DNA from 2 places in the Brevibacillus aydinogluensis genome. Region 2 is predicted to be linked to the other one. Evidence: predicted binding sites of a transcription regulator. Region 2 holds the regulator's gene; the other holds the start of a gene.
What was found. Region 2 encodes CtsR, which represses protease genes until heat stress. Its sites were predicted from a motif close to ATGGTCAATAAAGGTCAAACA; they were not measured.
Positions count from the first base shown of each region.

Region 1: clpP (ATP-dependent Clp endopeptidase proteolytic subunit ClpP) is a predicted target of CtsR. The motif match lies at 9,108-9,128, and genes of this name have one in related genera.

Region 1 covers NZ_OY569118.1:505,392-516,853, reverse strand. Annotated here, with positions in the region: gene Q7F15_RS02560 (Na+/H+ antiporter NhaC family protein) at 1-622, opposite strand, end outside; gene Q7F15_RS02555 (Na+/H+ antiporter NhaC family protein) at 634-1,140, opposite strand; gene Q7F15_RS02550 (sugar-binding transcriptional regulator) at 1,165-2,184, opposite strand; gene Q7F15_RS02545 (glutaredoxin family protein) at 2,357-2,626, opposite strand; gene rpoN (RNA polymerase factor sigma-54) at 2,630-4,006, opposite strand; gene Q7F15_RS02535 (hypothetical protein) at 4,074-4,238, opposite strand; tRNA gene Q7F15_RS02530 (tRNA-Arg) at 4,280-4,357, shown strand; gene Q7F15_RS02525 (branched-chain amino acid ABC transporter substrate-binding protein) at 4,642-5,844, opposite strand; gene Q7F15_RS02520 (hypothetical protein) at 6,419-6,637, shown strand; gene Q7F15_RS02515 (RNA polymerase sigma factor) at 6,764-7,369, shown strand; gene Q7F15_RS02510 (anti-sigma factor family protein) at 7,356-7,916, shown strand; gene Q7F15_RS02505 (bactofilin family protein) at 7,916-8,947, shown strand; gene Q7F15_RS02500 (hypothetical protein) at 8,923-9,054, shown strand; gene clpP (ATP-dependent Clp endopeptidase proteolytic subunit ClpP) at 9,175-9,768, shown strand; gene Q7F15_RS02490 (H-type small acid-soluble spore protein) at 9,833-10,012, opposite strand; gene Q7F15_RS02485 (hypothetical protein) at 10,037-10,210, opposite strand; gene Q7F15_RS02480 (AAA family ATPase) at 10,383-10,934, opposite strand; gene Q7F15_RS02475 (HPr family phosphocarrier protein) at 11,121-11,378, opposite strand; gene whiA (DNA-binding protein WhiA) at 11,430-11,462, opposite strand, start outside.
Region 2 covers NZ_OY569118.1:3,940,773-3,952,234, reverse strand. Annotated here, with positions in the region: gene Q7F15_RS19690 (MGDG synthase family glycosyltransferase) at 1-602, shown strand, start outside; gene Q7F15_RS19685 (HAD-IA family hydrolase) at 628-1,314, shown strand; gene Q7F15_RS19680 (CtsR family transcriptional regulator) at 1,849-2,313, shown strand; gene mcsA (protein-arginine kinase activator protein McsA) at 2,359-2,874, shown strand; gene mcsB (protein-arginine kinase McsB) at 2,896-3,957, shown strand; gene Q7F15_RS19665 (ATP-dependent Clp protease ATP-binding subunit) at 4,037-6,487, shown strand; gene radA (DNA repair protein RadA) at 6,588-7,955, shown strand; gene disA (DNA integrity scanning diadenylate cyclase DisA) at 7,965-9,041, shown strand; gene pssA (CDP-diacylglycerol--serine O-phosphatidyltransferase) at 9,153-9,881, shown strand; gene Q7F15_RS19645 (nucleoside triphosphate pyrophosphohydrolase family protein) at 10,041-10,436, opposite strand; gene Q7F15_RS19640 (PIN/TRAM domain-containing protein) at 10,727-11,462, shown strand, end outside.

The sequences.
Region 1 (11,462 bases), 670 kb from region 2:
TTCCCCCCTCCAGCCGGGAGAACCGCTCCAGCAGCGTCGAACCAAGCACCAACAGCGGAATCGTCTGGTTGCAGCTGATGGCGACCACCAGCACTGACAACAGTACGGCTTTGCCCGCAAAGGCTGCCGGCCGCACCGTCTCGCCCATCAGCCGGTCGACCAACGGGGCCAGCAGATTGGCCTTGTTCAGGATGCCGTTCAAAAAGCCGGCCAAGCTAATCAGCACCAGCACGTTCAGGATGGAGGCCATCCCGCCTCCGCGCACCAGTTGGTCCAGCGGCGTGCCGGAATGCAGCTCGTATCCGCTCAGGACAGAGCGAAAGATGGTTCCGGCGTCCAGCGAGGTCGTCGTCAGCACGAGCACCGCGGCTGCAGCGATCCCGTACAGCAGGGCCGGGATTGCCCTGACCCGCAAGGCAAACGAGCCGATCAGCACAATCAGCGGGACCAGCGGCAGCCAGCCGATGAAAAAGAATCGGTGCAGCAGTTCCTGGTAAAAGCCGATCATGTCCGTTACGCCCGTCTGACTGCGCAGCAGGTCCACCAGCAGGAACAACAAAGTGCACGCCCCCACCGTGAACAGAGCGGGGCGGTTGCTGCGGCGTTCCTCCTCTTCGGTCATGCCGGTGATGCTCAATACCAGCAGCCGGCTGCTGGAGAGAGGGAAAACCGTTCCCCCACCATCGCGCCGCTGATCAGCGCGCCTGCCACGCTTCCGCCCGGTACTCCTGCCGTGTGGGCGATCCCCATCAACGACAGGCCGATCGTGCTCAGCGTCCCCACCGAACTTCCCAGCAGGTAGCTTGTCGCCGAGGTCAGGAGAAACGAAAGAACCAACATGTACCGGACATCGACGACCGACAGCCCGTAATAGATGATGGAAGGAATCGTGCCGCCCATCATCAGGAGAGGGATGAGCAGCCCGACCAGAAACAGGATGAGCAGCACCGGTTTGGTCTGCTTTACGCCGTCCCAGCCGAACGCCAACAGTGTTCTCCAGGAATAACCAAGGCGATGTACACTAACAAGTGTGACCAAGATGGAAAAAACCATCCCCAGATACAGCGGAAAGCCGAAATGAAGACTCAGCGCGATCCCCACGATCAACGACAAAACGGGGAGGACCGTCAGCACGTTCATCAATTCCTCGTCCCTCCAATGCAGTCATTCGGACAAAATGGCACGCGCCGCCCCTTCGTCCGTGATGAGTACATTTTGGCACGACTGCTTGGAAAAGGAAAGAATCGCTTTCGCCTTGCTCTTGCCGCCCGCGATGGAAAGTACCGCCTCCGCCTTTTTGACGTCCTCGAGCTGAAGGCCGATCGTCGGCATGCGGTGAACCGTCTCGCCCGCCTCGTTAAAGTAGTAGCCAAACGCTTCCGACACGGCTCCGGCCTGCTCCAGTTCGCGCAGCTCCGCTTCGGAGTAACTGCGCCGTCTCGCCATCGTCAGGGCGTCGCCGATGCCGTGCAGGACGATCCGGGTGTGCTTCAGCAGGGCCAGAACCTCTTTGATCTGCGGTTCCCGCAAGAGGCTTTGCAGCGCTTCCGGATGCAGCCGATCCGGCACGTGCAGCAGGCGGTATGTTCCACCGGTCTTGGCAGCCATCGCCGATGCCAGCGTATTGGCCTGCAGTTCCACCCGCTCACCCAGTCCGCCGCGGGCCGGGACAAACTGGACGCCTTTAAACGCAGGTGACGGTGTCAGATGCTGGGCCACACTGGCGATCGACGTCCCGCCGGTGACAGCGACGATGTCTCCTTCCCGCACGTACTGCTTCAGCACGCGCGCTCCGACGCGTCCCAGCTCCTGTTTGACCCAGGGGGAATGGTCGGCGTCTCCCTGGACGACGATCACTTTGGCGATGCCCAGCACTCGCTGCAGCCGTTCTGCCAGCTCGGTCAGGCCGAACAGTTCGCCAACCAGCGGTTCCAGTTCATCCAGCACACGCTGACCCTCTTCGCTCAAGCTCATCCCGGCTGCCGTCACGTGAAGCAGCCCGGTTTCCTTCAGCAGGTCCACCTCGGCCCGCAGGATGCGCTCCGTGCTGTGAAGCTCCTGGGCCAGAGCCCGCCGGCCAATTGGCTGCAGGTGATGCACCGAGCGAAGCAGCATGTACCGCTGCCGCATTACATCAACCAGGTCGGGCAGCAGTTTTTGTTGCATCTCGATGAAACGCCGCATCTGCCTTCTTCCTCGTCTGCTTGGTTTTGTTCCGGGACGTAATTTGTCCCGCTGTAACATTTTTTGTCCCGGTTGGAGCAAAAAAATAATCTCACTTCTCTTTGAATGTAACACACCTGTAAAAAACATGCAAGGTCCCTCAGCCCATCAGAGCCAAGGGACGTGTTGCTGGTTACTGCAGGCGGCGAACCAGCTCCGCTCGCAGTTCTTCCCAGGTGACTACGCTGGTGACGGAGCGAAATGCCTCCTGTCCGTCAATCTCCACGACGGGGATGACCAGCATGTACTTTTCGTGCAGCGCATCATCCTCCTCGATGTCGACCACGGTCAGGCGCAGAGGAAACTCCATCTCCAGAAGGCGGATTGACTGCTCCACCTGCTCGCACAGATGACAGTTTTTCCGCCCGTACAGCACGATCTCAAACGGTTTGCCTGCTTGCATCTCTCAAAACCTCTTTCGCTTCGCTGACGAGGGGATCATCATCTCTTCCCGATATTTGGCCACTGTCCGGCGGGAAATCTCGATGCCTTCCTGCAGCAGCATCTCAGACAGCTTCTGGTCCGACAGCGGCTGTTTCCGGTCCTCCTGTTCTATCAGCGCCTTGATCCGGCGCTTGACACTCTCCGACGAGGCTGCCTGGCCGCTGGACGTCGACAGTGCCGACGTAAAAAAGTACTTCAGTTCGAAAATTCCGCGCGGTGTCTGCACGTATTTGTTGCTGGTCGCGCGGCTGATGGTCGACTCGTGCAGATTGACCCGCTCGGCAATCTCTTTTTGCGTCATCGGCTTCAGGTAGTGTATACCGCGCTCGAAAAAGTCCCGCTGCATCTCGACGATCGCCTGGGTGACGCGCATCAGGGTCAACCGCCGCTGCTCCAGGCTTTTCGCCAGCCACATGGCGGCATTCAGCTTTTCGTGAATAAACTGCCGGGCGTCATCCTGGCTCTTCTGCTGGCGCAGCATTTTCTCGTAAAAGCTGTTGATTTTGATCCGCGGCGTCGCCACGTCGTTGACCAGCACCACGTAGTCGTCGCCCACCTTTTCCACAGCCACGTCAGGGATGACGTAGCGCGTCTCGGCGCGGGAAAAGGCGGAACCCGGACGAGGGTTGAGCGTGCGCAGCAGATCAGCCATTGCCTGCACATCCCGCACCGTACAGCCGATCTTCTCGGCAATCCGCTGATAGCGGCAGTCGGCCAGATCGTGCAGATACAGACTTACCACCTGCACGATGTTGTCGTCGTCCAAGCCCAAGTGGCGGAGCTGCAGCAGCAAACATTCTTCCAGACTGCGGGCCGCCACCCCGGCTGGGTCAAAGTGCTGCAGGACGGCCAGCACGTCTTCAATCTCGTGCAACGCCACCCCCAGGCGCTCCGCCGCTTCCTCCAGCGGGACTTCCAGATAGCCCTTTTCGTCCAGATTGCCGATCAAAAACAAGGCAATCTTCCGCTGCAGCGGCGTAAAGCCCTTGACGTAGCCAAGCTGCCGTTCCAAATGTTCGTACAGCGTCACCGTGTCGTGATGCACAAAGTCGAGCGGATTGTAAGTGCTTTCATTTTTCCCCACGGAATATTCACCCGTGGCCCGATTTCCCACGAGCTCCTTCCAGTCGATTTCCGGAGCCGGACGCTCCTTTTTTACAGGTGCCGCGTCCACCGCCTCTTCCTGCAACTCGATTACGGGATTTTCGTTTGCCTGTTCCTGCAGATAGGAGAGCAGATCGACAGCCGAATACTGTAAAATGGTGATCGCCTGTCTCAACTCCGGCGTCATCACCAGCTTCAGCGTCTGCTCCTGATAAAGACCCAGTCCCATGTTCATCGAGTTCGCCCCCCTTCTCTATTATGCAGCAGATTTCGGCACTTCTGTCTTTTCTCATTATATTCGCTCAATCATGCAATTTTCCTGCCAATATTTGATTTTCAATATGTCTGCTCGCCCAATCAACCCCCATTGACCGCTGCGCGTACTGTTGGCAAACACGAAGACTCAGCAGCAGCGGCGTGACTCCCCCTGCCCCAAAAAGTTTTTTGTGATTTTCCAGTTTTTGCATTTGCATATCCCTAAAATATGTTCTATAATAAAGATCGTCACGCGCCCGTAGCTCAGTGGATAGAGCGGCGGTCTCCGGAACCGCGTCTTGCGTAGGTTCGACTCCTACCGGGCGCACCATACGTGGCAATCAGCTATAAACGCGATTCTCTGCCAGGCAGAGGGTCGCGTTTTTTACGTGTACATGCCCCCCTGCCCGCGTCGCGTTTTGCAGCGGACGCTACCAACTTCTTTGCTGGTCGTCAAGAAAGCGAACGGGTCCTATCACCCATGCACCACTCACTTTGTCTACACGCTGAAGCGCCCTGGAGAGCATTCTCCAGAGCGCTTTTTTACTGCGGGTCCTGTTTGTTCAGCTTGCGGTCCCGTTCCGGCTGATGCGATCGACCGGACTCATCCGCGCGTTACTGCGCTTCACCCACGTATACTTTCTGGCCGTTTTCGTATTTATACACGTAGACGGACGCATACTCGTTGTCGCCTTTGTCGTCAAATCCGACTTTGACGAACTGGCCTTGGAAGTCCTTGATCTTGTGCACGTGCTCCAGCACTTGCTCGCGGGTCGGTTTTTGACCGTTGTTGGCTTTGATCGCTTCTTCCAGACCGTGCAGCAGGACGTTCATCGAGTCGTAACCAAAGGACGTGAAGATCCCGACTTTGTTGCCAGTAGCCTGTTCAAATTCGGAAATCCATTTCTTGCCTTCCTCGGTCGCCCCGATGTCGCCAACGACGGACGTGAACACGACGTTGTTGGCATTGTCGGCGCCTGCGATTTTCACCAGATCAGCGGAGTCGTAGCCGTCGCCGCCCATCACGATGCCTTTGAAGCCTTTTTCACGAAGCTGCTTGATGAGCACGCCGGCGTCGGAGTAGTAGCCGCCGAAGTAGATCATCTCCGGTTTGGCGGCGATGATTTGGTTGATCACGGCGCTGTAGTCCTTTTCGCCGGCGGTAATGCCTTCATAGCCGACCACCTGGACGCCGTCCTTTTCAAACTGCTTTTTCACCTCGTCTGCCAGTCCCTGACCGTACGCCTGCTTGTCGTGCACGATGTAGGCCGACTTGACACCCAACTGGTTCTTGGCGTAGATAGCCGCCTTGGAGCCCTGCATGTCGTCGCGCGCGCAGATGCGGTGCACCACTTGTTTGCCTTCTTCCGTCAGGTTGGCCCCGGTCGAGGACGGCGAAACCATGACCAGTTTTTCCTGTTCGTACTGGGCGGATGCCGTAATCGACGCACCGGTGGTCACGTGGCCGACGACGCCGATGACATCCGGATTGGAGATGAGCATCTGCGCAACCGCCACGCCCTGTTTCGGGTCGGCCTGGTCGTCCTGGGCGAGCAGTTGAACGTCAAAGCCCAGTTTTTTGAAATCTTCCTGTCTTTGTTTCAGGGCGTATTCGGCCCCCGCCTTGGCGGTGCTGCCGTAATCGGAGTACTGACCGGACAGCGGGCCGACCGAAGCGATCACCAGTTTTTGAAGCGAACCCGAGTTGGAGCCGGAATTGCTGCCGCTGTCGCTAGACTGCTGCTGTCCGCAGCCGGCCAGAGCGGTGCCCAGCGCCAAAACCGTTGCAAGAAACGCAAATGATTTCTGTTTTTTCATCGCGAGAAATCCCCCTTTACTTTACCAGCAAACCAATTGATGAAATAAAACCACTTGCTCATATTTTAAAATAAATACGAAAATTTGCAACAGATAAAATAGATGCAAGATATAGGCAATACCTATAGGAGCGATTCCAAGATGATGAAAAAGGAAAACCGCCTCCCGTCGGGAAGCGGCTGCATGCGCGTTTGGCTATTTCTCTATTCCTTGTATTTGCGGGAGTACGCTTTGCTCGTGACATAGAGCGTCAAGGCGATAAACCCGATAAACATGACGACACTGGCCACAATGACCGTCGTTTCCATCTTGCACTTCCCCTCTCCCACTGCTTTCTGCCTTATTATACGGGAAAAAGACAGGCTGTTACAACGGATGAATCCGCCAAACGGCTTGCTTGTCCGTCTAGATGGACGTGATTCTCCTTGCCACACAAAAATACCAATAATTACCAATGAACCTTCCTGCGTCTGCATGCCACACTATGAAGAAACGGCACATATCCTGCGAACAAACGTTTTTGTGCACAACCTGTTGACAACTTTGTGGATAAGTTCAAGAAGGAGCGGTTCTCGTGGCAAACGAGCGATTGTACCTCATCTACCAGGAAGCGAACGACGAAGAATGCCTGCTGACCATTCAGCCGTATACGGACGAACAGGCATTGGCCGAGGCCATCAACAAGCTGCAGGCCCGACAGGTGGAAGAATACACGATCATCAAGGGACGGAAAATGAACGCGACGCTGCGCCTGGCTGTTGAGCTAACCGAAGCGGAAGAAACGGAAGCCTGAGTCCGCTTCGGAAGCTCCCCTCTTTTCCAGTGCCCGCCTCTCCTGCTATGTTTGAAGGAGGGAGCCCGTCGATTGAAATTTTGACGGAGGCGATCCCGTATTGATCACTGGGAGGAGGGATGCGTGATGGATCAGGAACTGGCGCGACTCAACAGCGAAGCCGCCCGGTTGGCCGTGCAGTTTGTGAACGGACAGCCGCGGGCGTTCCACCGGTTGGTCCTGTTGTTTGCGCCGCGCGTGATGCGCATCGTTCGCAAGCTGGTCAGCGGCTATCACGACGGTGAGGACCTGTACAACGAAATTTGGCTGAAAGTCGCGCAAAATTTGCACAAATACGATCCTGCACTGCCCTTTCACTCCTGGCTGTACCGTATCGCCTCCAACTCGTGCATCGACTTCCTGCGCAAAAAACGGGAGATCGTGCTGGAGGACGAACAGTTGTTGCTGCACGTACATAAACACCCCGCTGAGACTGTCAAAAGCCCGGAACGGTTCCTCGTGGAAAAGGAGACGCATACCGAGCTGACAGCGCTTATGGACAACCTGAACGAAACCGACCGGCTGATTCTGACCCTCCGTTTTGTCGAAGGCATGAGCTATGAAGAAATCGGCAGCATTGTAGGGATGAACAAAAACACCGTGGGCACCCGGCTGTTCCGGGCCCGCAAGCAGTTAAAAGAATTGCTGGAGAAACATCGGGAGGAAAGGAGAATGGCCGATGCCGCATATTGACGAACTGACTTTGATGATGTACAGCGATGACGAGTTGTCCGCCGAGGAAGCGGCCCGCGTTCAAGTGCATCTGGACCACTGCTTTCACTGCCGGCAGTCGTGGGAGCGGTTGACCGGCGAGCAGCATCTGCTGGCAGAGACGATTTTCGCCGCGGATACGTCGCTGCCGCCGCTGGAGTTGGACTCGCTCACGGCGGCGCAGATTGAAGGCATTGCCATCCTGCACAGGCGGCATCGCCGCCGCCTGCTGTGGCGGGCGATACTTGGCGCGGGCACTCTTCTGGCGGTTGCGGCCGGGTATCTCATTTTTTGGCAGAGTGTGTGGTTTCACTGGGTTGCCTCTGCGTGGAATTCCTGGACATCCCGCTTCTTTTGGGGGTCAGCCCTGTGGCTGAAGGACAACGCCGGTGACCTGTTCAACGTCCCCGGTCCATACGTGGTGGCACTGCCGCTGCCGCTGCTGCTGCTGATCGGTCTGCTTTTGCTGGTGAACATACGCTTCCTTCCCTTTCCTCCATCCCGGCTGCAGAATCGGGAGGTCGACTGATGGGACGGATCAAACTCATCCTCTGCCTGCTGCTGTCCGTTTTCCTGCTTGTGCCGGCACATGCAGTCCATGCGTTCGGCACAGTGTCAAACCATAGCTACGTGCTGCCGGCTGACGCGGTGCACGACGGCGATCTGGCGGTCAACGCCAATACGGTCTCCATCGAAGGAACAGTGAACGGCGACCTGTACGTGCTTGCAGAAAACGTACAGATACGCGGACGCGTCACCGGTGATGTCCTCGCGTTTGCGGTCGACACTCGCATCGACGGCACTGTCGCGGGAGATGTGCGCGCCTTCACGCAGCAGCTGTCGATCTCCGGCAATGTGGAACGAAACGTCACCGTCGGTTCCAGCCACATCGTGCTGGAGCAGAACGGCCGTATAGGCGGCAGCCTGCTGATGTTTACCCCGCATGCGGACCTGAACGGCAAAGTGGCCCGTGAAGCAAACGGCAAGGTGGACACCCTGCGCATCACGGGCGAAATCGGAGAAGGCATCTCACTACTCCACTCCAGCTCCCTGCAGATTGACGCACCTGCCGTGATCGGCGGCGATCTGGTCTACTCCAGTCCGCATCGGGCTGCGATCGGTTCCGGCGCTGTCCTCAAAGGGAAGGAACTGTATTCCCCCGCGGTGGTGGCTGCAGACCAAGACACCTTTTCCTACTTTCCCATCCTGTTGGGCCTCTCGTCGCTGCTCAGCACGCTGCTGCTCTGGCTGGCTGTGCGCTTTCTCTTCCCGGCCGGGCTGAGCTGCATCTACAGCCAATTGGACCGGCACCCGGGACAGGCGTTCGCTTGTGGCGCCGGCTTGGTGCTCGGCCTGCCGCTCCTGTCGATCGCGCTGCTGGTGACCGTCGTCGGGATTCCGGTGACGGTGGCGCTGCTGCTGGCATTCGTGCTGCTTACCTGGTCGGCAAAGGTGTTTGTCGGCTCCTGGATCGGCATCCGGCTGGCCGAGCGTTTTCGCTGGCGGCTTCCCCCCTGCTCGCCGAGCTGCTGGGCGTGGTGGCGCTGCAGTGCCTGCTGATTATCCCGTTTGCCGGCTGGCTGTTCGCGCTGCCGGTGTGGATGGCCTTCCTCGGATCGCTGGCCTGCGCGGTCCGTCAGGCGAATAAAACATTTCTGACGCCATAAGGTTTAGGAGAGGCAGGATTGGGAGAGAACTGAGAGAAAGGCTTGCAGTTACCTGTTTGACCTTTACTGACCTTTCGTGTATGATTAATCTTACCAAGAGAGGAGGAAGGCTTAATGCATATGAACTTGATTCCCACCGTCATCGAACAGACGAATCGCGGTGAACGTGCATATGATATTTATTCGCGCCTGCTAAAGGATCGCATTATCTTTCTCGGAACGCCGATCAACGACACCGTTGCCAACATCGTCGTAGCGCAACTGCTGTTCCTGCAGGCCGAGGACCCGGACAAAGACATCCACTTGTACATCAACAGCCCGGGCGGTTCGATTACCGCCGGTATGGCGATTTATGATACGATGCAATTCATCAAACCGGATGTGTCCACCATTTGTGTCGGCATGGCCGCGTCGATGGGGGCGTTTTTGCTGGCGGCGGGCGCCAAGGGCAAACGCTTTGCCCTGCCGAACAGCGAAGTGATGATTCACCAGCCGCTCGGCGGCGCGCAAGGCCAGGCGAGCGACATCGAAATCGCTGCCAAACGCATCCTGAGAATGCGCGAACACCTGAACAAAATCCTCGCCGAGCGCACCGGTCAGCCGCTGGAGCGGATTCAAAAGGATACCGACCGCGACAACTTCCTCACCGCTCAGGAAGCGCTGGAGTACGGCCTGATCGACAAGGTAATCACGCCGGAATCCTCTTCCAAATAAGCAATCGGCTTGACAGGGTTCTTCCCCTCGAAGCACGACACCCGGCCAGCAAGGCCGGGTGTTTTTACTTCTCCTCCAATTGTCCGACCTCGACCGCCATGCTGTTGGCCGGATTGCCTTCAATGTGGACGCGGGCCGTCGCGGTTCGTTCATCCACGCCGTCGATCCAGACCGGCTGCCCTTTGTACTGGACCTCGATTTTTTCCGAGGAGCGCAGGATTTCCTGTGCGCGCTTCACATCCATGTATCATTCCCTCCCTTGGTGCTGTCAGCGGTTGTCGCGGGCCGAACTGGCGCCCGTCATGGTATCGGTGGTCGACTCCTCGATCAATCCGTTCTGGTCGCTGACCTGTCCGCCGCCGAGCCCCTCGTTTACCATACGGTCAATGTCCATGTCGTACTGGTCGCGTCCTTCGTATAGGGTGTCACGGTTGTTCTCCACACGTCTCCCTCCTTTGGCGCGGTTGGGCACCGGGTGATGAAAGACTCCATCGCATGCGGCAGCGAGTGGAAGCCTTGCCTGTTTCATCTGTTAGCATTCCCCCGAGCGACGGGAAAACATGCAGCCTGCCCCAAACAGACGCGTACCTTGAGGATATTACGGTTGCGCCAAATCACCCCGTCGCGTCAGCATGGGCCATCGCTTCGATACGTTTTTTTACGTAATCAACGATTTCCTCTGCCGGCACCCCATCCGTCATGATCTTTTCTTCAAAACATGTGTCCTGAAAAGCCTCCACACACGCTGGGATTTGCCGGTAACACCAGTTCCCCTCCGCTTCTCCCCGCCTTCTGAGCCGTTCATAGAGGGTTTCCCGGCTGGCGATCAGGCAAAAATGGCAGGTATGTTTGTCCAGCTCTTTGAAGCCGTTGAAAATGTATGTGAAGTATTCCTTATGTATAATCGTCATGGGAACAATCAAATGCTTCCCGTAGGTCATCTTCAGCAGCCCGGCCACCTTTACCGTCAGCACCCTCCACAATTGCAAATCCTGAAAATTATCTGTCTTTTCCTCGCGCAGCCTCATTTCCTCCGGAACGATGCGGCGCAGCATAAAGCCCACCTCTTCCGGGTCAAACAGCATGCTGTTCGGTATGGAGGCAGCCAGCCTGCTGGCAACCGTCGTCTTCCCGGCGCCATACGCACCATTTATCATTACAATCATGGTCACTCACCCTTTTTACACGGGATGTGAAACAGCCGAGTACAACGCCATCGCCGCCGCACGGTAAAAGAAAAAGAGGCACCCGCAAAGAATGAAGTTGCTTTGCATTATGCCTCTGGTTCTTGCAAGGAGCAGCATTGCGATTGCAAACGGGGCTGCGCTGCAAGGTGTCAATAACGTTGCGGCCTATTCCTCTTTGCTGACCAGATTGGCCAGGCTGCTGACCGCTTGAGCCGCATCAGGGCCTTCCGCCGAAATCGTGATTTCCGTTCCCGAACTGATGGCGAGGCTCATGATGCCCATGATGCTTTTTGCGTTTACTTTTTTGTTTCCTTTCTCCACAAAAATTTCCGATACAAAGCGGTTGGCCTCCTGCACGAAAAATGCCGCAGGACGGGCCTGCAACCCAGTTTTCAATTTGACCACAACCTGCTGTTGAACCATGTATGGACCTCCTCACACAGTGTACTCGTTACCGATAAGTATACCATGCTGCTAGATGGATACATTTTGTTTTTCTCGCAATTT
Region 2 (11,462 bases):
TCATGCGCAAGTTCCGCCAACCGTTGGACAAGGAGCTCATCCGGCAGAAGCTGCAGATTGCGCCTGGGACGCGCTGCGTCGTCCTCTCCGGAGGCGGTCTGGGACTCGGTTCCATGGAACAGGTTCTGGACGGACTGGAAGCGATCAACCTGCCGCTGAAGACCTTTATCCTCACCGGTACCAACGACAAGCTGTATCGCAAGGTATCCGCACGCACCTACCGACACGAGGTGATGCCGCTGCGGTTTATCAATAACTTTCACGAGTACCTGGAAATCGCCGATCTGATCGTCACCAAATCCGGGGGACTGACGACGGCGGAAGTAATGAGCAAACAGGTGCCGATGATTATTTACAACCCCCTGCCGGGCCAGGAGGAACGAAACAGCCACTTTTTGCTCAACAACGGCTGTGCCGTTCACGCCAATGTGTCCGAGCAGTTGATTTATTTTATCGAGGAATTGCTGCACAATCCGACGAAGGTAGAATACATGAAAAGAATGGCACAAAAAATAGCCAAACCGGATGCTGCAGAACGCATCGCTGATTTCATTCACAACGACATGACAACCCTGTTTGGGGAAGACAAAGAGACAGAGTAACCTGACAGGAACAATGGAGGGAGCCATGAGCATACCGTACGCTGTTTTGTTTGACATGGACGGAACCTTGTTGCAGACGGAGAAGCTGTCGACACCAGCGTTTCAGCGGACGTTTGAACAGCTTCGCGAAAAAGGTCTGTGGGACGGCCCCACCCCTGGTGAGCGGGAATTGGTCAATGTCTTGGGCATGACGATTGAGCAACTCTGGGCAAAATTGCTGCCGGGGGTCAGCGAAGATACCAAACAGATGGCCGATCGGCTGCTTTTGGAAAACGAACTGGCCCTGCTGCGGCAGAACGTCACCGATCTCTACCCGGGTGTCCGCGAAGTGCTTACGAAGCTGCATGCCGAGAACGTGGCCCTGTTTGTCGCCAGCAACGGGCAGGAACAATACATTGAAGCCATCTGCGATCATTACGGGCTGACGCCGCTGTTTACCGACCTGTACTCCGCGGGCCGCTTTCACACGCGTTCGAAACGGGATCTCGTGGCCAAACTGCTGCGTGATTACGATGTGAAACAGGCCGTCATGGTAGGAGACCGGCATTCCGATGTGGAAGCGGGCAAAGCGAACGGCCTGTTTACCGTGGGCTGCGACTTCGGTTTTGCCAAACAGGGGGAACTGGACGGAGCCGATGTGATCATTACCGCATTCTCGCAGCTGCCGGATCACCTGCCGGCCGCGACAACAGTTAACAGCAACCATCCCTAAACATTCCGTTTGGGGATGGTTTCAGCGTGTAGACAAAGTTCGCGGCGCATGGGAGATCGGGCCCGCTCGCTCGCTTGACGCCCAGCGCAGAAGCGGATAAAGTCCGCTCCAAAACGAGACGCGGGCAGGGGACAAACATCTGGGTGTTTCGCGGAAGTGAGACTTGTGTCCCCTGTTGATCCCCGCGTCTTCGTTTTTCCGCTGAGTGGGTCGTCAAAGGAGCTCGCTTGGCCCATCCTGCCATGCGACGGACATTGTCTTTTGCTTCGGTTGATGAATGGGCAGGCCTTCCGGCCTGGAAATCATTTTCTTATGGACGTTTATCCAATGAACGGTTTGTCTTCAGTCTGAAACCATCCCTAAACCTTCCGTTTGGGGATGGCTTTTGTTTTGGTTTCAACGACAGCCATTTTGCCTACACTAGAAACTGTATTCCCCTCTTGCATCCGTGCCATAAAGCCATTATAATCAAAGTCAAAGATAGTCAAAGTCAAGATCAAACAGATCAAACACAGTGGAACAGGAGGCGACGACTTGCGGAACATCTCGGACATTATTGAGCAGCATCTAAAGCGCATCATTCAAGAGAGTCCGAACGGCTCCGTCGAGATACAGCGCAGCGAGCTTGCCGACCTATTTCAGTGTGTGCCGTCACAGATCAATTACGTCATCAACACCCGCTTTACGGTCGAAAAAGGATACATCGTCGAGAGCAAGCGCGGCGGGGGCGGCTACATCCGCATCCGTAAAGTGAAGATCGTCAGCAAAGCCCGGTTGCAGGAGCTGTTGACCGAGGAGCTGATTGGCGAGAGCATCTCTCAGGGAGTGGGTCATGCGATTGTTGACCGCTTGCTGGAGGAAGGGTTGATCAACAACCGGGAAGCGGCTTTGATGAAAATCGCCACCTCGCGCAATGTGCTGACGGTGGAGGCGGAAATCCGCGACCGACTGCGGGCCAACATATTAAAACAGATGATAGCTGCCATTTTGCTGCGGTAGGGACTTTCACCAAGCCAACCCGGACCGGTTAGGAGGGACGATCTGATGAACTGTGAAGAATGCGGGAAACGACCGGCGACGCTGCATCTGACCAAAATCGTCAACGGCAAAAAAACGGAATATCATATCTGTGAGCACTGTGCTCAGGAAAAAGGGGATGTCTTTGCCGGTTTTCACAACTTCAGCATCAACAATCTCCTTTCGGGGCTGTTGCACTTTGATCCAATGACCAAAAAATCGCAGGAACCGGTACAGAAGCCGCTGCGCTGCGAAACCTGCGGGCTCACCTACGCCCAATTCAGCAAAAGCGGCCGGTTCGGTTGCAGCGACTGCTACACGTTTTTGGGCGACCGGTTGGATCCGCTCTTTCGCCGGATTCACGGCAATACCCAGCATATAGGGAAAGTGCCGGAGCGAACTGGCGGTCAACTCAAGCTGCGCAAAGAGCTGGAACAGCTAAAAAGCACGCTGCAGCACTACATCGCCAGCGAAGAGTTTGAAAAGGCGGCCGAAATTCGCGACCGCATCCGGGCGCTGGAACAAAAAATCGCGCAATCGTAAGCAGGGGGAGGTGAGGCGGATATGTCCCAACAGAAGTTCATGCAAAACCCGTGGAGCAACTGGATGAAAGGGGAGGGACCCGATTCCGACATCGTCATCAGCACGCGGCTGCGCATTGCCCGCAACCTGCGGCAGCATCCGTTCCCGCTGCTCGCCACCGATTCCCAGGCGGAAGAGGTCGTGAGGAAAGTGGCGGAGGTGAGCAGAAGCGAAGCGATGAAAAGCCGATACCCGGTGCAGCTGCTCCAGATGGACCAGCTGAGCCCGCTGGAGAAACGCGTGCTGGTAGAAAAACACCTGATCAGTCCCCACCTTGCCGAAGAATCCCGCAAAGGGGCTGTCCTGCTCAGCGAGGATGAATCCGTCAGCATCATGGTAAACGAGGAGGACCACATCCGCATTCAGGTGCTGCTGCCCGGCTTTCAGTTGAATGAAGCATGGGAGGTCGGCACCAAGATTGACGACGTGTTTGAAACGCAGCTGACGTACGCGTTTGACGAGAAGCGGGGGTATCTGACGAGCTGTCCGACCAACGTCGGCACCGGCATCCGCGCCTCGGTCATGCTGCATCTGCCAGCCCTGGTGATGACCCAGCAGATCAATCGCATTTTGCAGGCGATCAATCAGGTAGGACTGGTCGTCCGGGGCATCTACGGCGAAGGCAGTGAAGCGCTGGGCAACCTGTTCCAGCTGTCCAACCAGGTGACGCTGGGGATGTCGGAAGCGGACATCTTGTCCAACTTGTACAGTGTCGCCCGGCAAATTATCGAACAGGAGCGCGTTGCCCGCCGCTATCTGATGGAGCACTCCCGCGTCGACCTGGAGGATCGTATCTACCGTTCCTACGGTATTTTGCGGTACGCGCGAACGATGGAATCAAAGGAAGCGTCACAGCGCCTCTCCGACGTTCGACTGGGCCTTGATCTGGGCCTGATCAAAAACGTGTCGCACCAGTTGTTGAATGAGCTGCTGGTGACGACGCAGCCCGGGTTCCTGCAGCATCGCGCCGGGCAGAAACTGACGCCGGAACAACGGGACGAACGGCGGGCCCGGCTGATTCGGGAGCGCCTCTCCGCCCACTGAGAACACAGGCAGTTGAGCAACAGCATTACAAATTGGCTTTTCCCATAGAGAGAACATACTGGTTGGAGGTGTACGCGATATGATGTTTGGACGTTTTACCGAACGAGCTCAAAAAGTGTTGGCGCTGGCGTTGGAGGAAGCCGTCCGCCTGGGTCACAAGGACATCGGCACAGAGCACGTGCTTCTCGGGCTGATCAGGGAAGGCGAAGGCATCGCCGCCAAGGCATTGCAATCGCTGGGACTTGGTCTCGACAAGATTCAAAGCGAAGTGGAGTCGCTGATCGGCCGCGGCACGGAACAAAACGGAGGCAACTACACGCCCAACTACACCCCCCGTGCCAAAAAGGTCATTGAACTGTCCATGGACGAAGCACGCAAGCTGGGTCACACCTACGTCGGTACGGAGCACATCCTGCTCGGTCTGATCCGTGAAGGGGAGGGGATCGCCGCGCGGATCATGAACAACCTGGGCGTCAGCCTGAACAAAGCCCGTCAGCAAGTGCTGCAGCTTTTGGGCAGCTCTGAAATGATGAACGCCCATCAGGCGTCCGGCGGCAATCCGTCGGCCAACACGCCAACCTTGGACAGCCTGGCCCGCGACTTGACGGCGATTGCCCGCGAAGGCGGCCTGGACCCGGTGATCGGCCGGCAGAAGGAGATTGAGCGCGTGATCCAGGTGCTCAGCCGACGGACGAAGAACAACCCCGTGCTGATCGGGGAGCCCGGCGTTGGGAAAACGGCGATCGCCGAAGGCCTGGCGCAAAAGATTGTGAACAACGAAATTCCCGAGACGCTGCGCGACAAGCGCGTCATGACCCTGGACATGGGCACCGTGGTGGCGGGTACCAAGTACCGCGGTGAATTTGAAGACCGGTTGAAAAAGATCATGGATGAAATCCGCCAGGCGGGCAACATCATCCTGTTCATCGACGAGCTGCACACCCTGATCGGGGCAGGCGGTGCAGAAGGCGCGATTGACGCGTCCAACATCCTCAAGCCGGCGTTGGCCCGCGGTGAACTGCAGTGCGTCGGTGCGACCACGCTGGACGAATACCGCAAATACATCGAAAAAGACGCGGCCCTGGAGCGCCGTTTCCAACCGATTCAAGTGGATGAACCGACCGTGGAGGATGCGATCAAGATCCTGCACGGGCTGCGCGACCGCTACGAAGCGCACCACCGCGTCAAGATCACGGACGAGGCGATCGAACAGGCGGTGAAGCTGTCTGACCGCTACATTACCGACCGCTTCCTGCCGGACAAGGCGATCGACCTGATCGACGAGGCGGCGTCCAAAGTGCGTCTGCAATCCTTTACCGTGCCGCCGAATCTGAAAGAGCTGGAAAGCCGCCTGGAAGAGGTGCGCAAGGAAAAGGATGCAGCTGTCCAATCCCAGGAGTTTGAAGAAGCGGCTGCGCTGCGCGACCAGGAGCAGAAGCTGCGCGAAGAGCTGGAGAAGACGAAAAAAGATTGGAAAGAGCGTCAGGGCAAGCTGAACATGGAAGTGACGCCGGAGGACATCGCTCATGTGGTGGCCAACTGGACCGGCATCCCCGTGGTCAAATTGAAGGAAGAAGAGACGGAGCGCCTGCTGAAGATGGAGGAGATTTTGCACGACCGCGTCATCGGCCAGGACGAAGCGGTCAAGTCCATCTCCCGTGCGATCCGCCGCGCCCGCGCCGGTCTGAAGGACCCGAAACGGCCGATCGGTTCGTTTATTTTCCTTGGCCCGACCGGTGTCGGGAAAACGGAATTGGCTCGCGCGGTGGCGGAAGCCCTGTTCGGCGACGAAGACGCGATGATCCGCATCGACATGTCCGAGTACATGGAGAAGCATTCGACCGCCCGTCTTGTCGGCGCGCCTCCGGGATACATCGGCTACGACGAAGGCGGCCAGCTCACCGAAAAAGTGCGTCGCAGACCGTACTCGGTCATCCTGCTGGATGAGATCGAAAAAGCGCACCCGGATGTCTTCAACATCCTGCTGCAAGTGCTGGATGACGGCCGTCTGACCGACTCCAAGGGGCGCACGGTGGACTTCCGCAACACGGTGGTGATCATGACTTCCAACGTGGGCGCCAACATGATCAAGAAAAACACGACGCTCGGCTTCACCACCGGCGATACCGAGAAAAAGTATCAGGACATGAAAGACAAAGTGATGGACGAGTTGAAGAGAAGCTTCCGTCCGGAATTCCTGAACCGGATCGACGAAGTGATCGTCTTCCACTCGCTGGAGCAGGAGCACATCGAGCAGATCGTCACCCTGATGACGGAAGAACTGCGCAAGCGCCTGAGAGAACAAGAGATCGATTTCCAACTGACCGATGCGGCCAAGAAAGTGCTGGCCAAAGAGGGCTTCGATCCGGCGTACGGAGCCCGCCCGCTCCGCCGCGCCATCCAGCGTCACATCGAGGACAAATTGTCCGAAGAACTGCTGAAGGGCACCATCCACAAAGGCGACACGGTCACCATCGACGCAGAAGACGACAAACTGGTCGTGAAGCGGTTGGAAAAGACCACGTCGTAATTCAATAAGGAAAGAATGCCTCCAAAACAGGAGGTATTCTTTTTTTGTGCGCCCATGTATGATAAACATGTATAGGAGAATTCCCAGATGAGGTACGGTTATGTCAAAGTATAAAACGAAATACGCGTGTCAAGAATGTGGCTATGAATCGCCCAAATGGATGGGCAAATGTCCGGGTTGCAACAAGTGGAACACGATGGTCGAAGAAGTGGCGGTCAAATCGTCTCACCGGTACGAGCTGACGGTTGGCAGGCAGCGTACGGAAGCCATGCCGCTGACGCAGGTGGCGAGCGAGGAAGAACCGCGGATGGATACGAGGCTCGGCGAATTGAACCGCGTATTGGGCGGCGGACTTGTTCCCGGGTCGCTGATTCTTGTCGGCGGGGATCCCGGGATTGGCAAATCAACCCTGCTGCTGCAGACGTCGTTTGCGCTCGCCCATCAGGGGTTAAAAGTACTGTACGTCTCCGGCGAGGAGTCGGCGAAGCAGATCAAGCTGCGGGCCGACCGCCTCGGGATGAATACTCCGCCCATGTACGTGTTGGCGGAAAACGACTTGGAACTGATCGAACAGCATATTAATCATATAGATCCGCATGTGTTAATTATTGACTCGATACAAACCGTGTTTCACCCCGCCGTTCAGTCTGCGGCGGGCAGCGTGGCGCAGGTGCGGGAGGCGACTGCCCAGCTGATGCGCATTGCCAAGGGCAAGGGCATCGCCACCTTCATCGTCGGCCACGTGACCAAGGAAGGTTCCATCGCCGGCCCCCGCATGCTGGAGCACATGGTGGATGCCGTGCTTTACTTTGAAGGGGAGCGGCACAACACCTTCCGCATCTTGCGGGCGGTGAAAAACCGCTTTGGCTCCACCAATGAGATCGGGATTTTTGAGATGAAAGATCGTGGCTTGGCAGAAGTGAGCAATCCGTCGGAAATCTTTCTCGCGGAACGGCCCATCGGCGTCGCTGGTTCCACGGTGGTGGCCAGCATGGAAGGGACGCGGCCGGTGCTGGTGGAACTGCAGGCGCTGGTGGCCCCCACCAGCTTTGTAACACCCCGCCGGATGGCGACCGGGGTGGATCATCAGCGCGTGGCCATGATCATGGCTGTGCTGGAAAAGCGCATGGGACTGATGCTGCAAAACCAGGATGCGTACGTCAACGTGGCTGGCGGCGTGCGGCTGGATGAGCCGGCCGTCGATTTGGCGATTGCCGTCAGCATCGCCAGCAGCTTCCGCGATCAGCCGACCAATCCACATGACGTCGTCATCGGTGAAGTGGGGCTGACGGGCGAAGTGCGCGGCGTTTCCCGGATCGAACAGCGGGTCAGGGAAGCCCACAAGCTGGGGTTCAAGCGGGTGATCATTCCGGAAAAGAACATCCGCGGCTTGGAAGTCCCGACCGGCATAGACGTAATCGGCATCAGCAACATAGCCGATGCTTTGGACGAGGTGCTAAGGGGGTAAAGGCAACCTATGTTCGAGACAAATAAAAGAGAACCGCAGTTCAGCGATGTATTGCGCCTCGTCGCTCCCGGCACGCCGCTTCGCGAGGGGCTGGAAAACGTGCTGCGTGCGAAAACGGGCGGCCTGATCGTCGTCGGATACGGTCCGGAGATGAAAGGCATCGTGGACGGGGGCTTTTCCATTAATAGTGACTTCACGCCCGCTCATTTGTATGAATTGGCCAAGATGGATGGGGCGATCATAGTTAGTGAAGACGCCAAGCGAATTTTGTTCGCCAACGCCCAGTTGATTCCCCCCGCCTCCATCCCTTCGAGCGAGACGGGAACGCGGCATCGTACGGCGCAGCGGACGGCCATTCAGACGAATCACCTGGTCATCGCCATCTCCCAACGGCGTAACGTGATCACGCTGTATCAAGGCCATTTCCGCTACGTCTTGAACGAGATCAGCGTAATTTTGGCCAAGGCAAATCAGGCCCTTTCCACGCTGGAAAAGTACAAGGCCGTACTGGATCAGTCGCTGACCAACCTGGGCGCAATGGAGTTTGAAGAATTGGTGACGCTGCACGAAGTCACCTCTGTTTTGCAGCGGATCGAGATGGTTTTACGCATCAAGGCGGAAATTACCAAGTATATTTATGAATTGGGGACGGAAGGGCGGCTTGTCAGCATGCAGGTGGATGAGCTGGTCGCCAATATCGAAGAGGAAGCCCGCATGCTTGTTCGCGATTACTGCCGCGATCCCAACCTGTCACCGGAACAAGCGCTCAGGGACATGAAGAAATTAAGCGGCGATGAAATGTTGGAAATCAGTTCATTTTTGCGAATCCTTGGCTATCCCAGCAGCACCAGCATGCTGGAGGAGTCGGTGTCGCCGCGCGGGTACCGCATTCTCAACAAGATTCCCCGCCTGCCGATGACGATCATCACAAACCTGGTGGATCATTTTCACAATCTGCCGCGGATCATGATGGCCACCATTGAGGAGCTGGACGAGGTGGACGGCATCGGCGAAGTGAGGGCGCGGGCGATCAAGGATGGGTTAAAGCGGATCCAGGAGCAGGTGTTCATTGACAGGCATATTTAAGGTAGAATAGGATACAGGCAGGCATGATTGCATTGAACTTTGCCAAGGGGACTTGCCGGCAATGGACAGACGTTTCGTGTCTCCTTTGCGAACCAAACCAGGAGGTAGTCTATGTTCGTGAAATCGTTGCCGAACATGCTAACCATAAGTAACTTGTTTTTGGGAATCGTCGCCATCATTCTCGCGTTTCAGGGCGACCAGTACGTGGAATACGCGGCGATTACCGTCATCGTCGGGATGCTGATGGACGGATTGGATGGACGGGTGGCCCGCATGCTGAACGTGCAGAGCGAGTTTGGCAAGGAGCTGGATTCCCTTTCCGACGTCATTACGTTCGGGGTAGCCCCGGCGTTTATCATGTATGTGGTAGCATTGCAGGATTTGCACCTGTTCGGCATTATCGTGACGGCCATCTTCCCGATTTGCGGGGCACTCAGGCTGGCGCGCTTCAACGTCCAGGCAGGCGTGCCCGGCTACTTCGTCGGTCTGCCAATCACGGCTGCGGGCGGGGTGCTGGCGACGCTGGCCCTGTACCACCAGGTGTTCAACGTGGCGATGCTGGCAGCTGGCATGCTGCTGCTGGCCTTTTTGATGGTGTCCACCATCAAGTATCCAAACTTCAAAAAGGTGGGCATTCCGAAATCCGCGTATTGGATCACGCCGATCATTGTGGCGATTGTCGTGGTCGTGGCGATCAAGTATCCGCAGCAGTTTCCCAAAATCGTCTTCCTGCCGCTTGCCATTTACGCCCTGTACGGAATAAAAAAAAACGTTGACCTGTTGGTGAAAAAACTGCGTAAGAAAAAGGAAAACGAAGAAGAGTCGCTGCCATTTGAATAACGCCTCGCGGACGCATCCCGGTTTGTTTGGATGCAGACCGTCCAGCTTGTCTTGTCGAATTTTCGGTAAGACTGCCGAAAAAAACCCGCTCGCAAAAGCGGGTTTTTTTGTTGAAGTTGCAACTTTTCTTTGCGTACAATCGTAATACAAATTGGGAGTCTATGACAGATTGAATACCCCGAGGGTATTGAGACGCTCCGACTCCTGCCGGATGACGTCTTCCAGCCTGATGTCGGTAATGTTGCAAAGCGCGGTGAGGTAGAAGAGGTTTTTGCCAAGCTCTGCCGTCAGCACGTCGCGGCAATGCTCGCACAAGGGGCCGGTAAAATGAGTGTCCAAGAGCGATTTGTTTTCCTGCAAACTTTTACCGGGATCATAAGACTGCTTCCTGGCAACCACTTCGACACAGCCGCATTCGGTGATGGCTTTGGTCAGTGAACGGTTGATGCGGGCCGCTGTTTCCTGAATTTTGGACATGACGTCCAGCACGCTGCGGTGTCTGAGCAGCAGCTCCGAGACCTGCGTTTGAAAGTCGTCCACGTTTCGATGGTCCATATGGGTCACCTCTGCTTCAGGCTGTTGATATCGTCAGAATTTTTCATTCAATTTGCTACTGTCATTATAAGAAGGGAATCTGTCCCCTGTCAAATTGGGAACGGAGGAAAACGGGCGTTCTCCATTGACGGAAATTTAACATGTATGTTAAAATTTTTGGCTATTTGACACTGCGATTTTATCTTTGATATAGTGGGGGATAAGTGAAGACATGAAATGTGTGAGCCATGTTGAGGAAGCAGGGTTTTTCCTGCGGACTTCTGTCTATATTAATAAGAGGAGGTGAAGGCATGGTTCGCCGATTGGGAAAAACTTTTTTTGTGCTGGTCGGGGGCGGCCTGGGTTACAAATTTGGTCCCGACCTGTTTGATTTGCTGGATACGCTGCTCAATTTTGGTGACGTGCATTACAAGAGTTATATCGGAGCCGTTTTAGGCGCCGTGATATTCTTCTTCCTCGCCAACTGGCTGGTCGATTACACGCTGCGCATCGTCCGCTGGGGGGAAGAGACGCTGATCAAGCTGCCGATTGTGGATGTCATGTTTGGTGCGATGGGGTTGATTATTGGTCTAATTGTTGCCTTTTTATTATTCCTTCCCATCAGCAACATCCCGATTCCGGTAATAGGTGATCTGCTGCCGCTGATGGTGTCGTGTCTGCTCGGATACCTGGGCTTCCAGGTGGGCTTCCGGAAGCGTGACGAGATCATGTCCGTCTTTTCCATCGGGCGCAGGGATAAAGGCAAAAAGGAAAACAATGGTGCACCATCCAACGTGGAGTACAAGATTTTGGACACCAGCGTGATTATCGACGGGCGGATTGCCGACATCTGCCGGACGGGTTTTTTGGAAGGTGTGCTGGTGATTCCCGGTTTCGTGCTGGAAGAACTGCAGCACATTGCTGACTCGTCTGACGTGTTAAAGCGCAACCGCGGCCGCCGCGGACTGGATATCCTGAACAAGATTCAGAAAGAAATGAAGGTCAAGGTGCAGATCTACGAAGGAGACTTTGAAGAGGTCTCCGAAG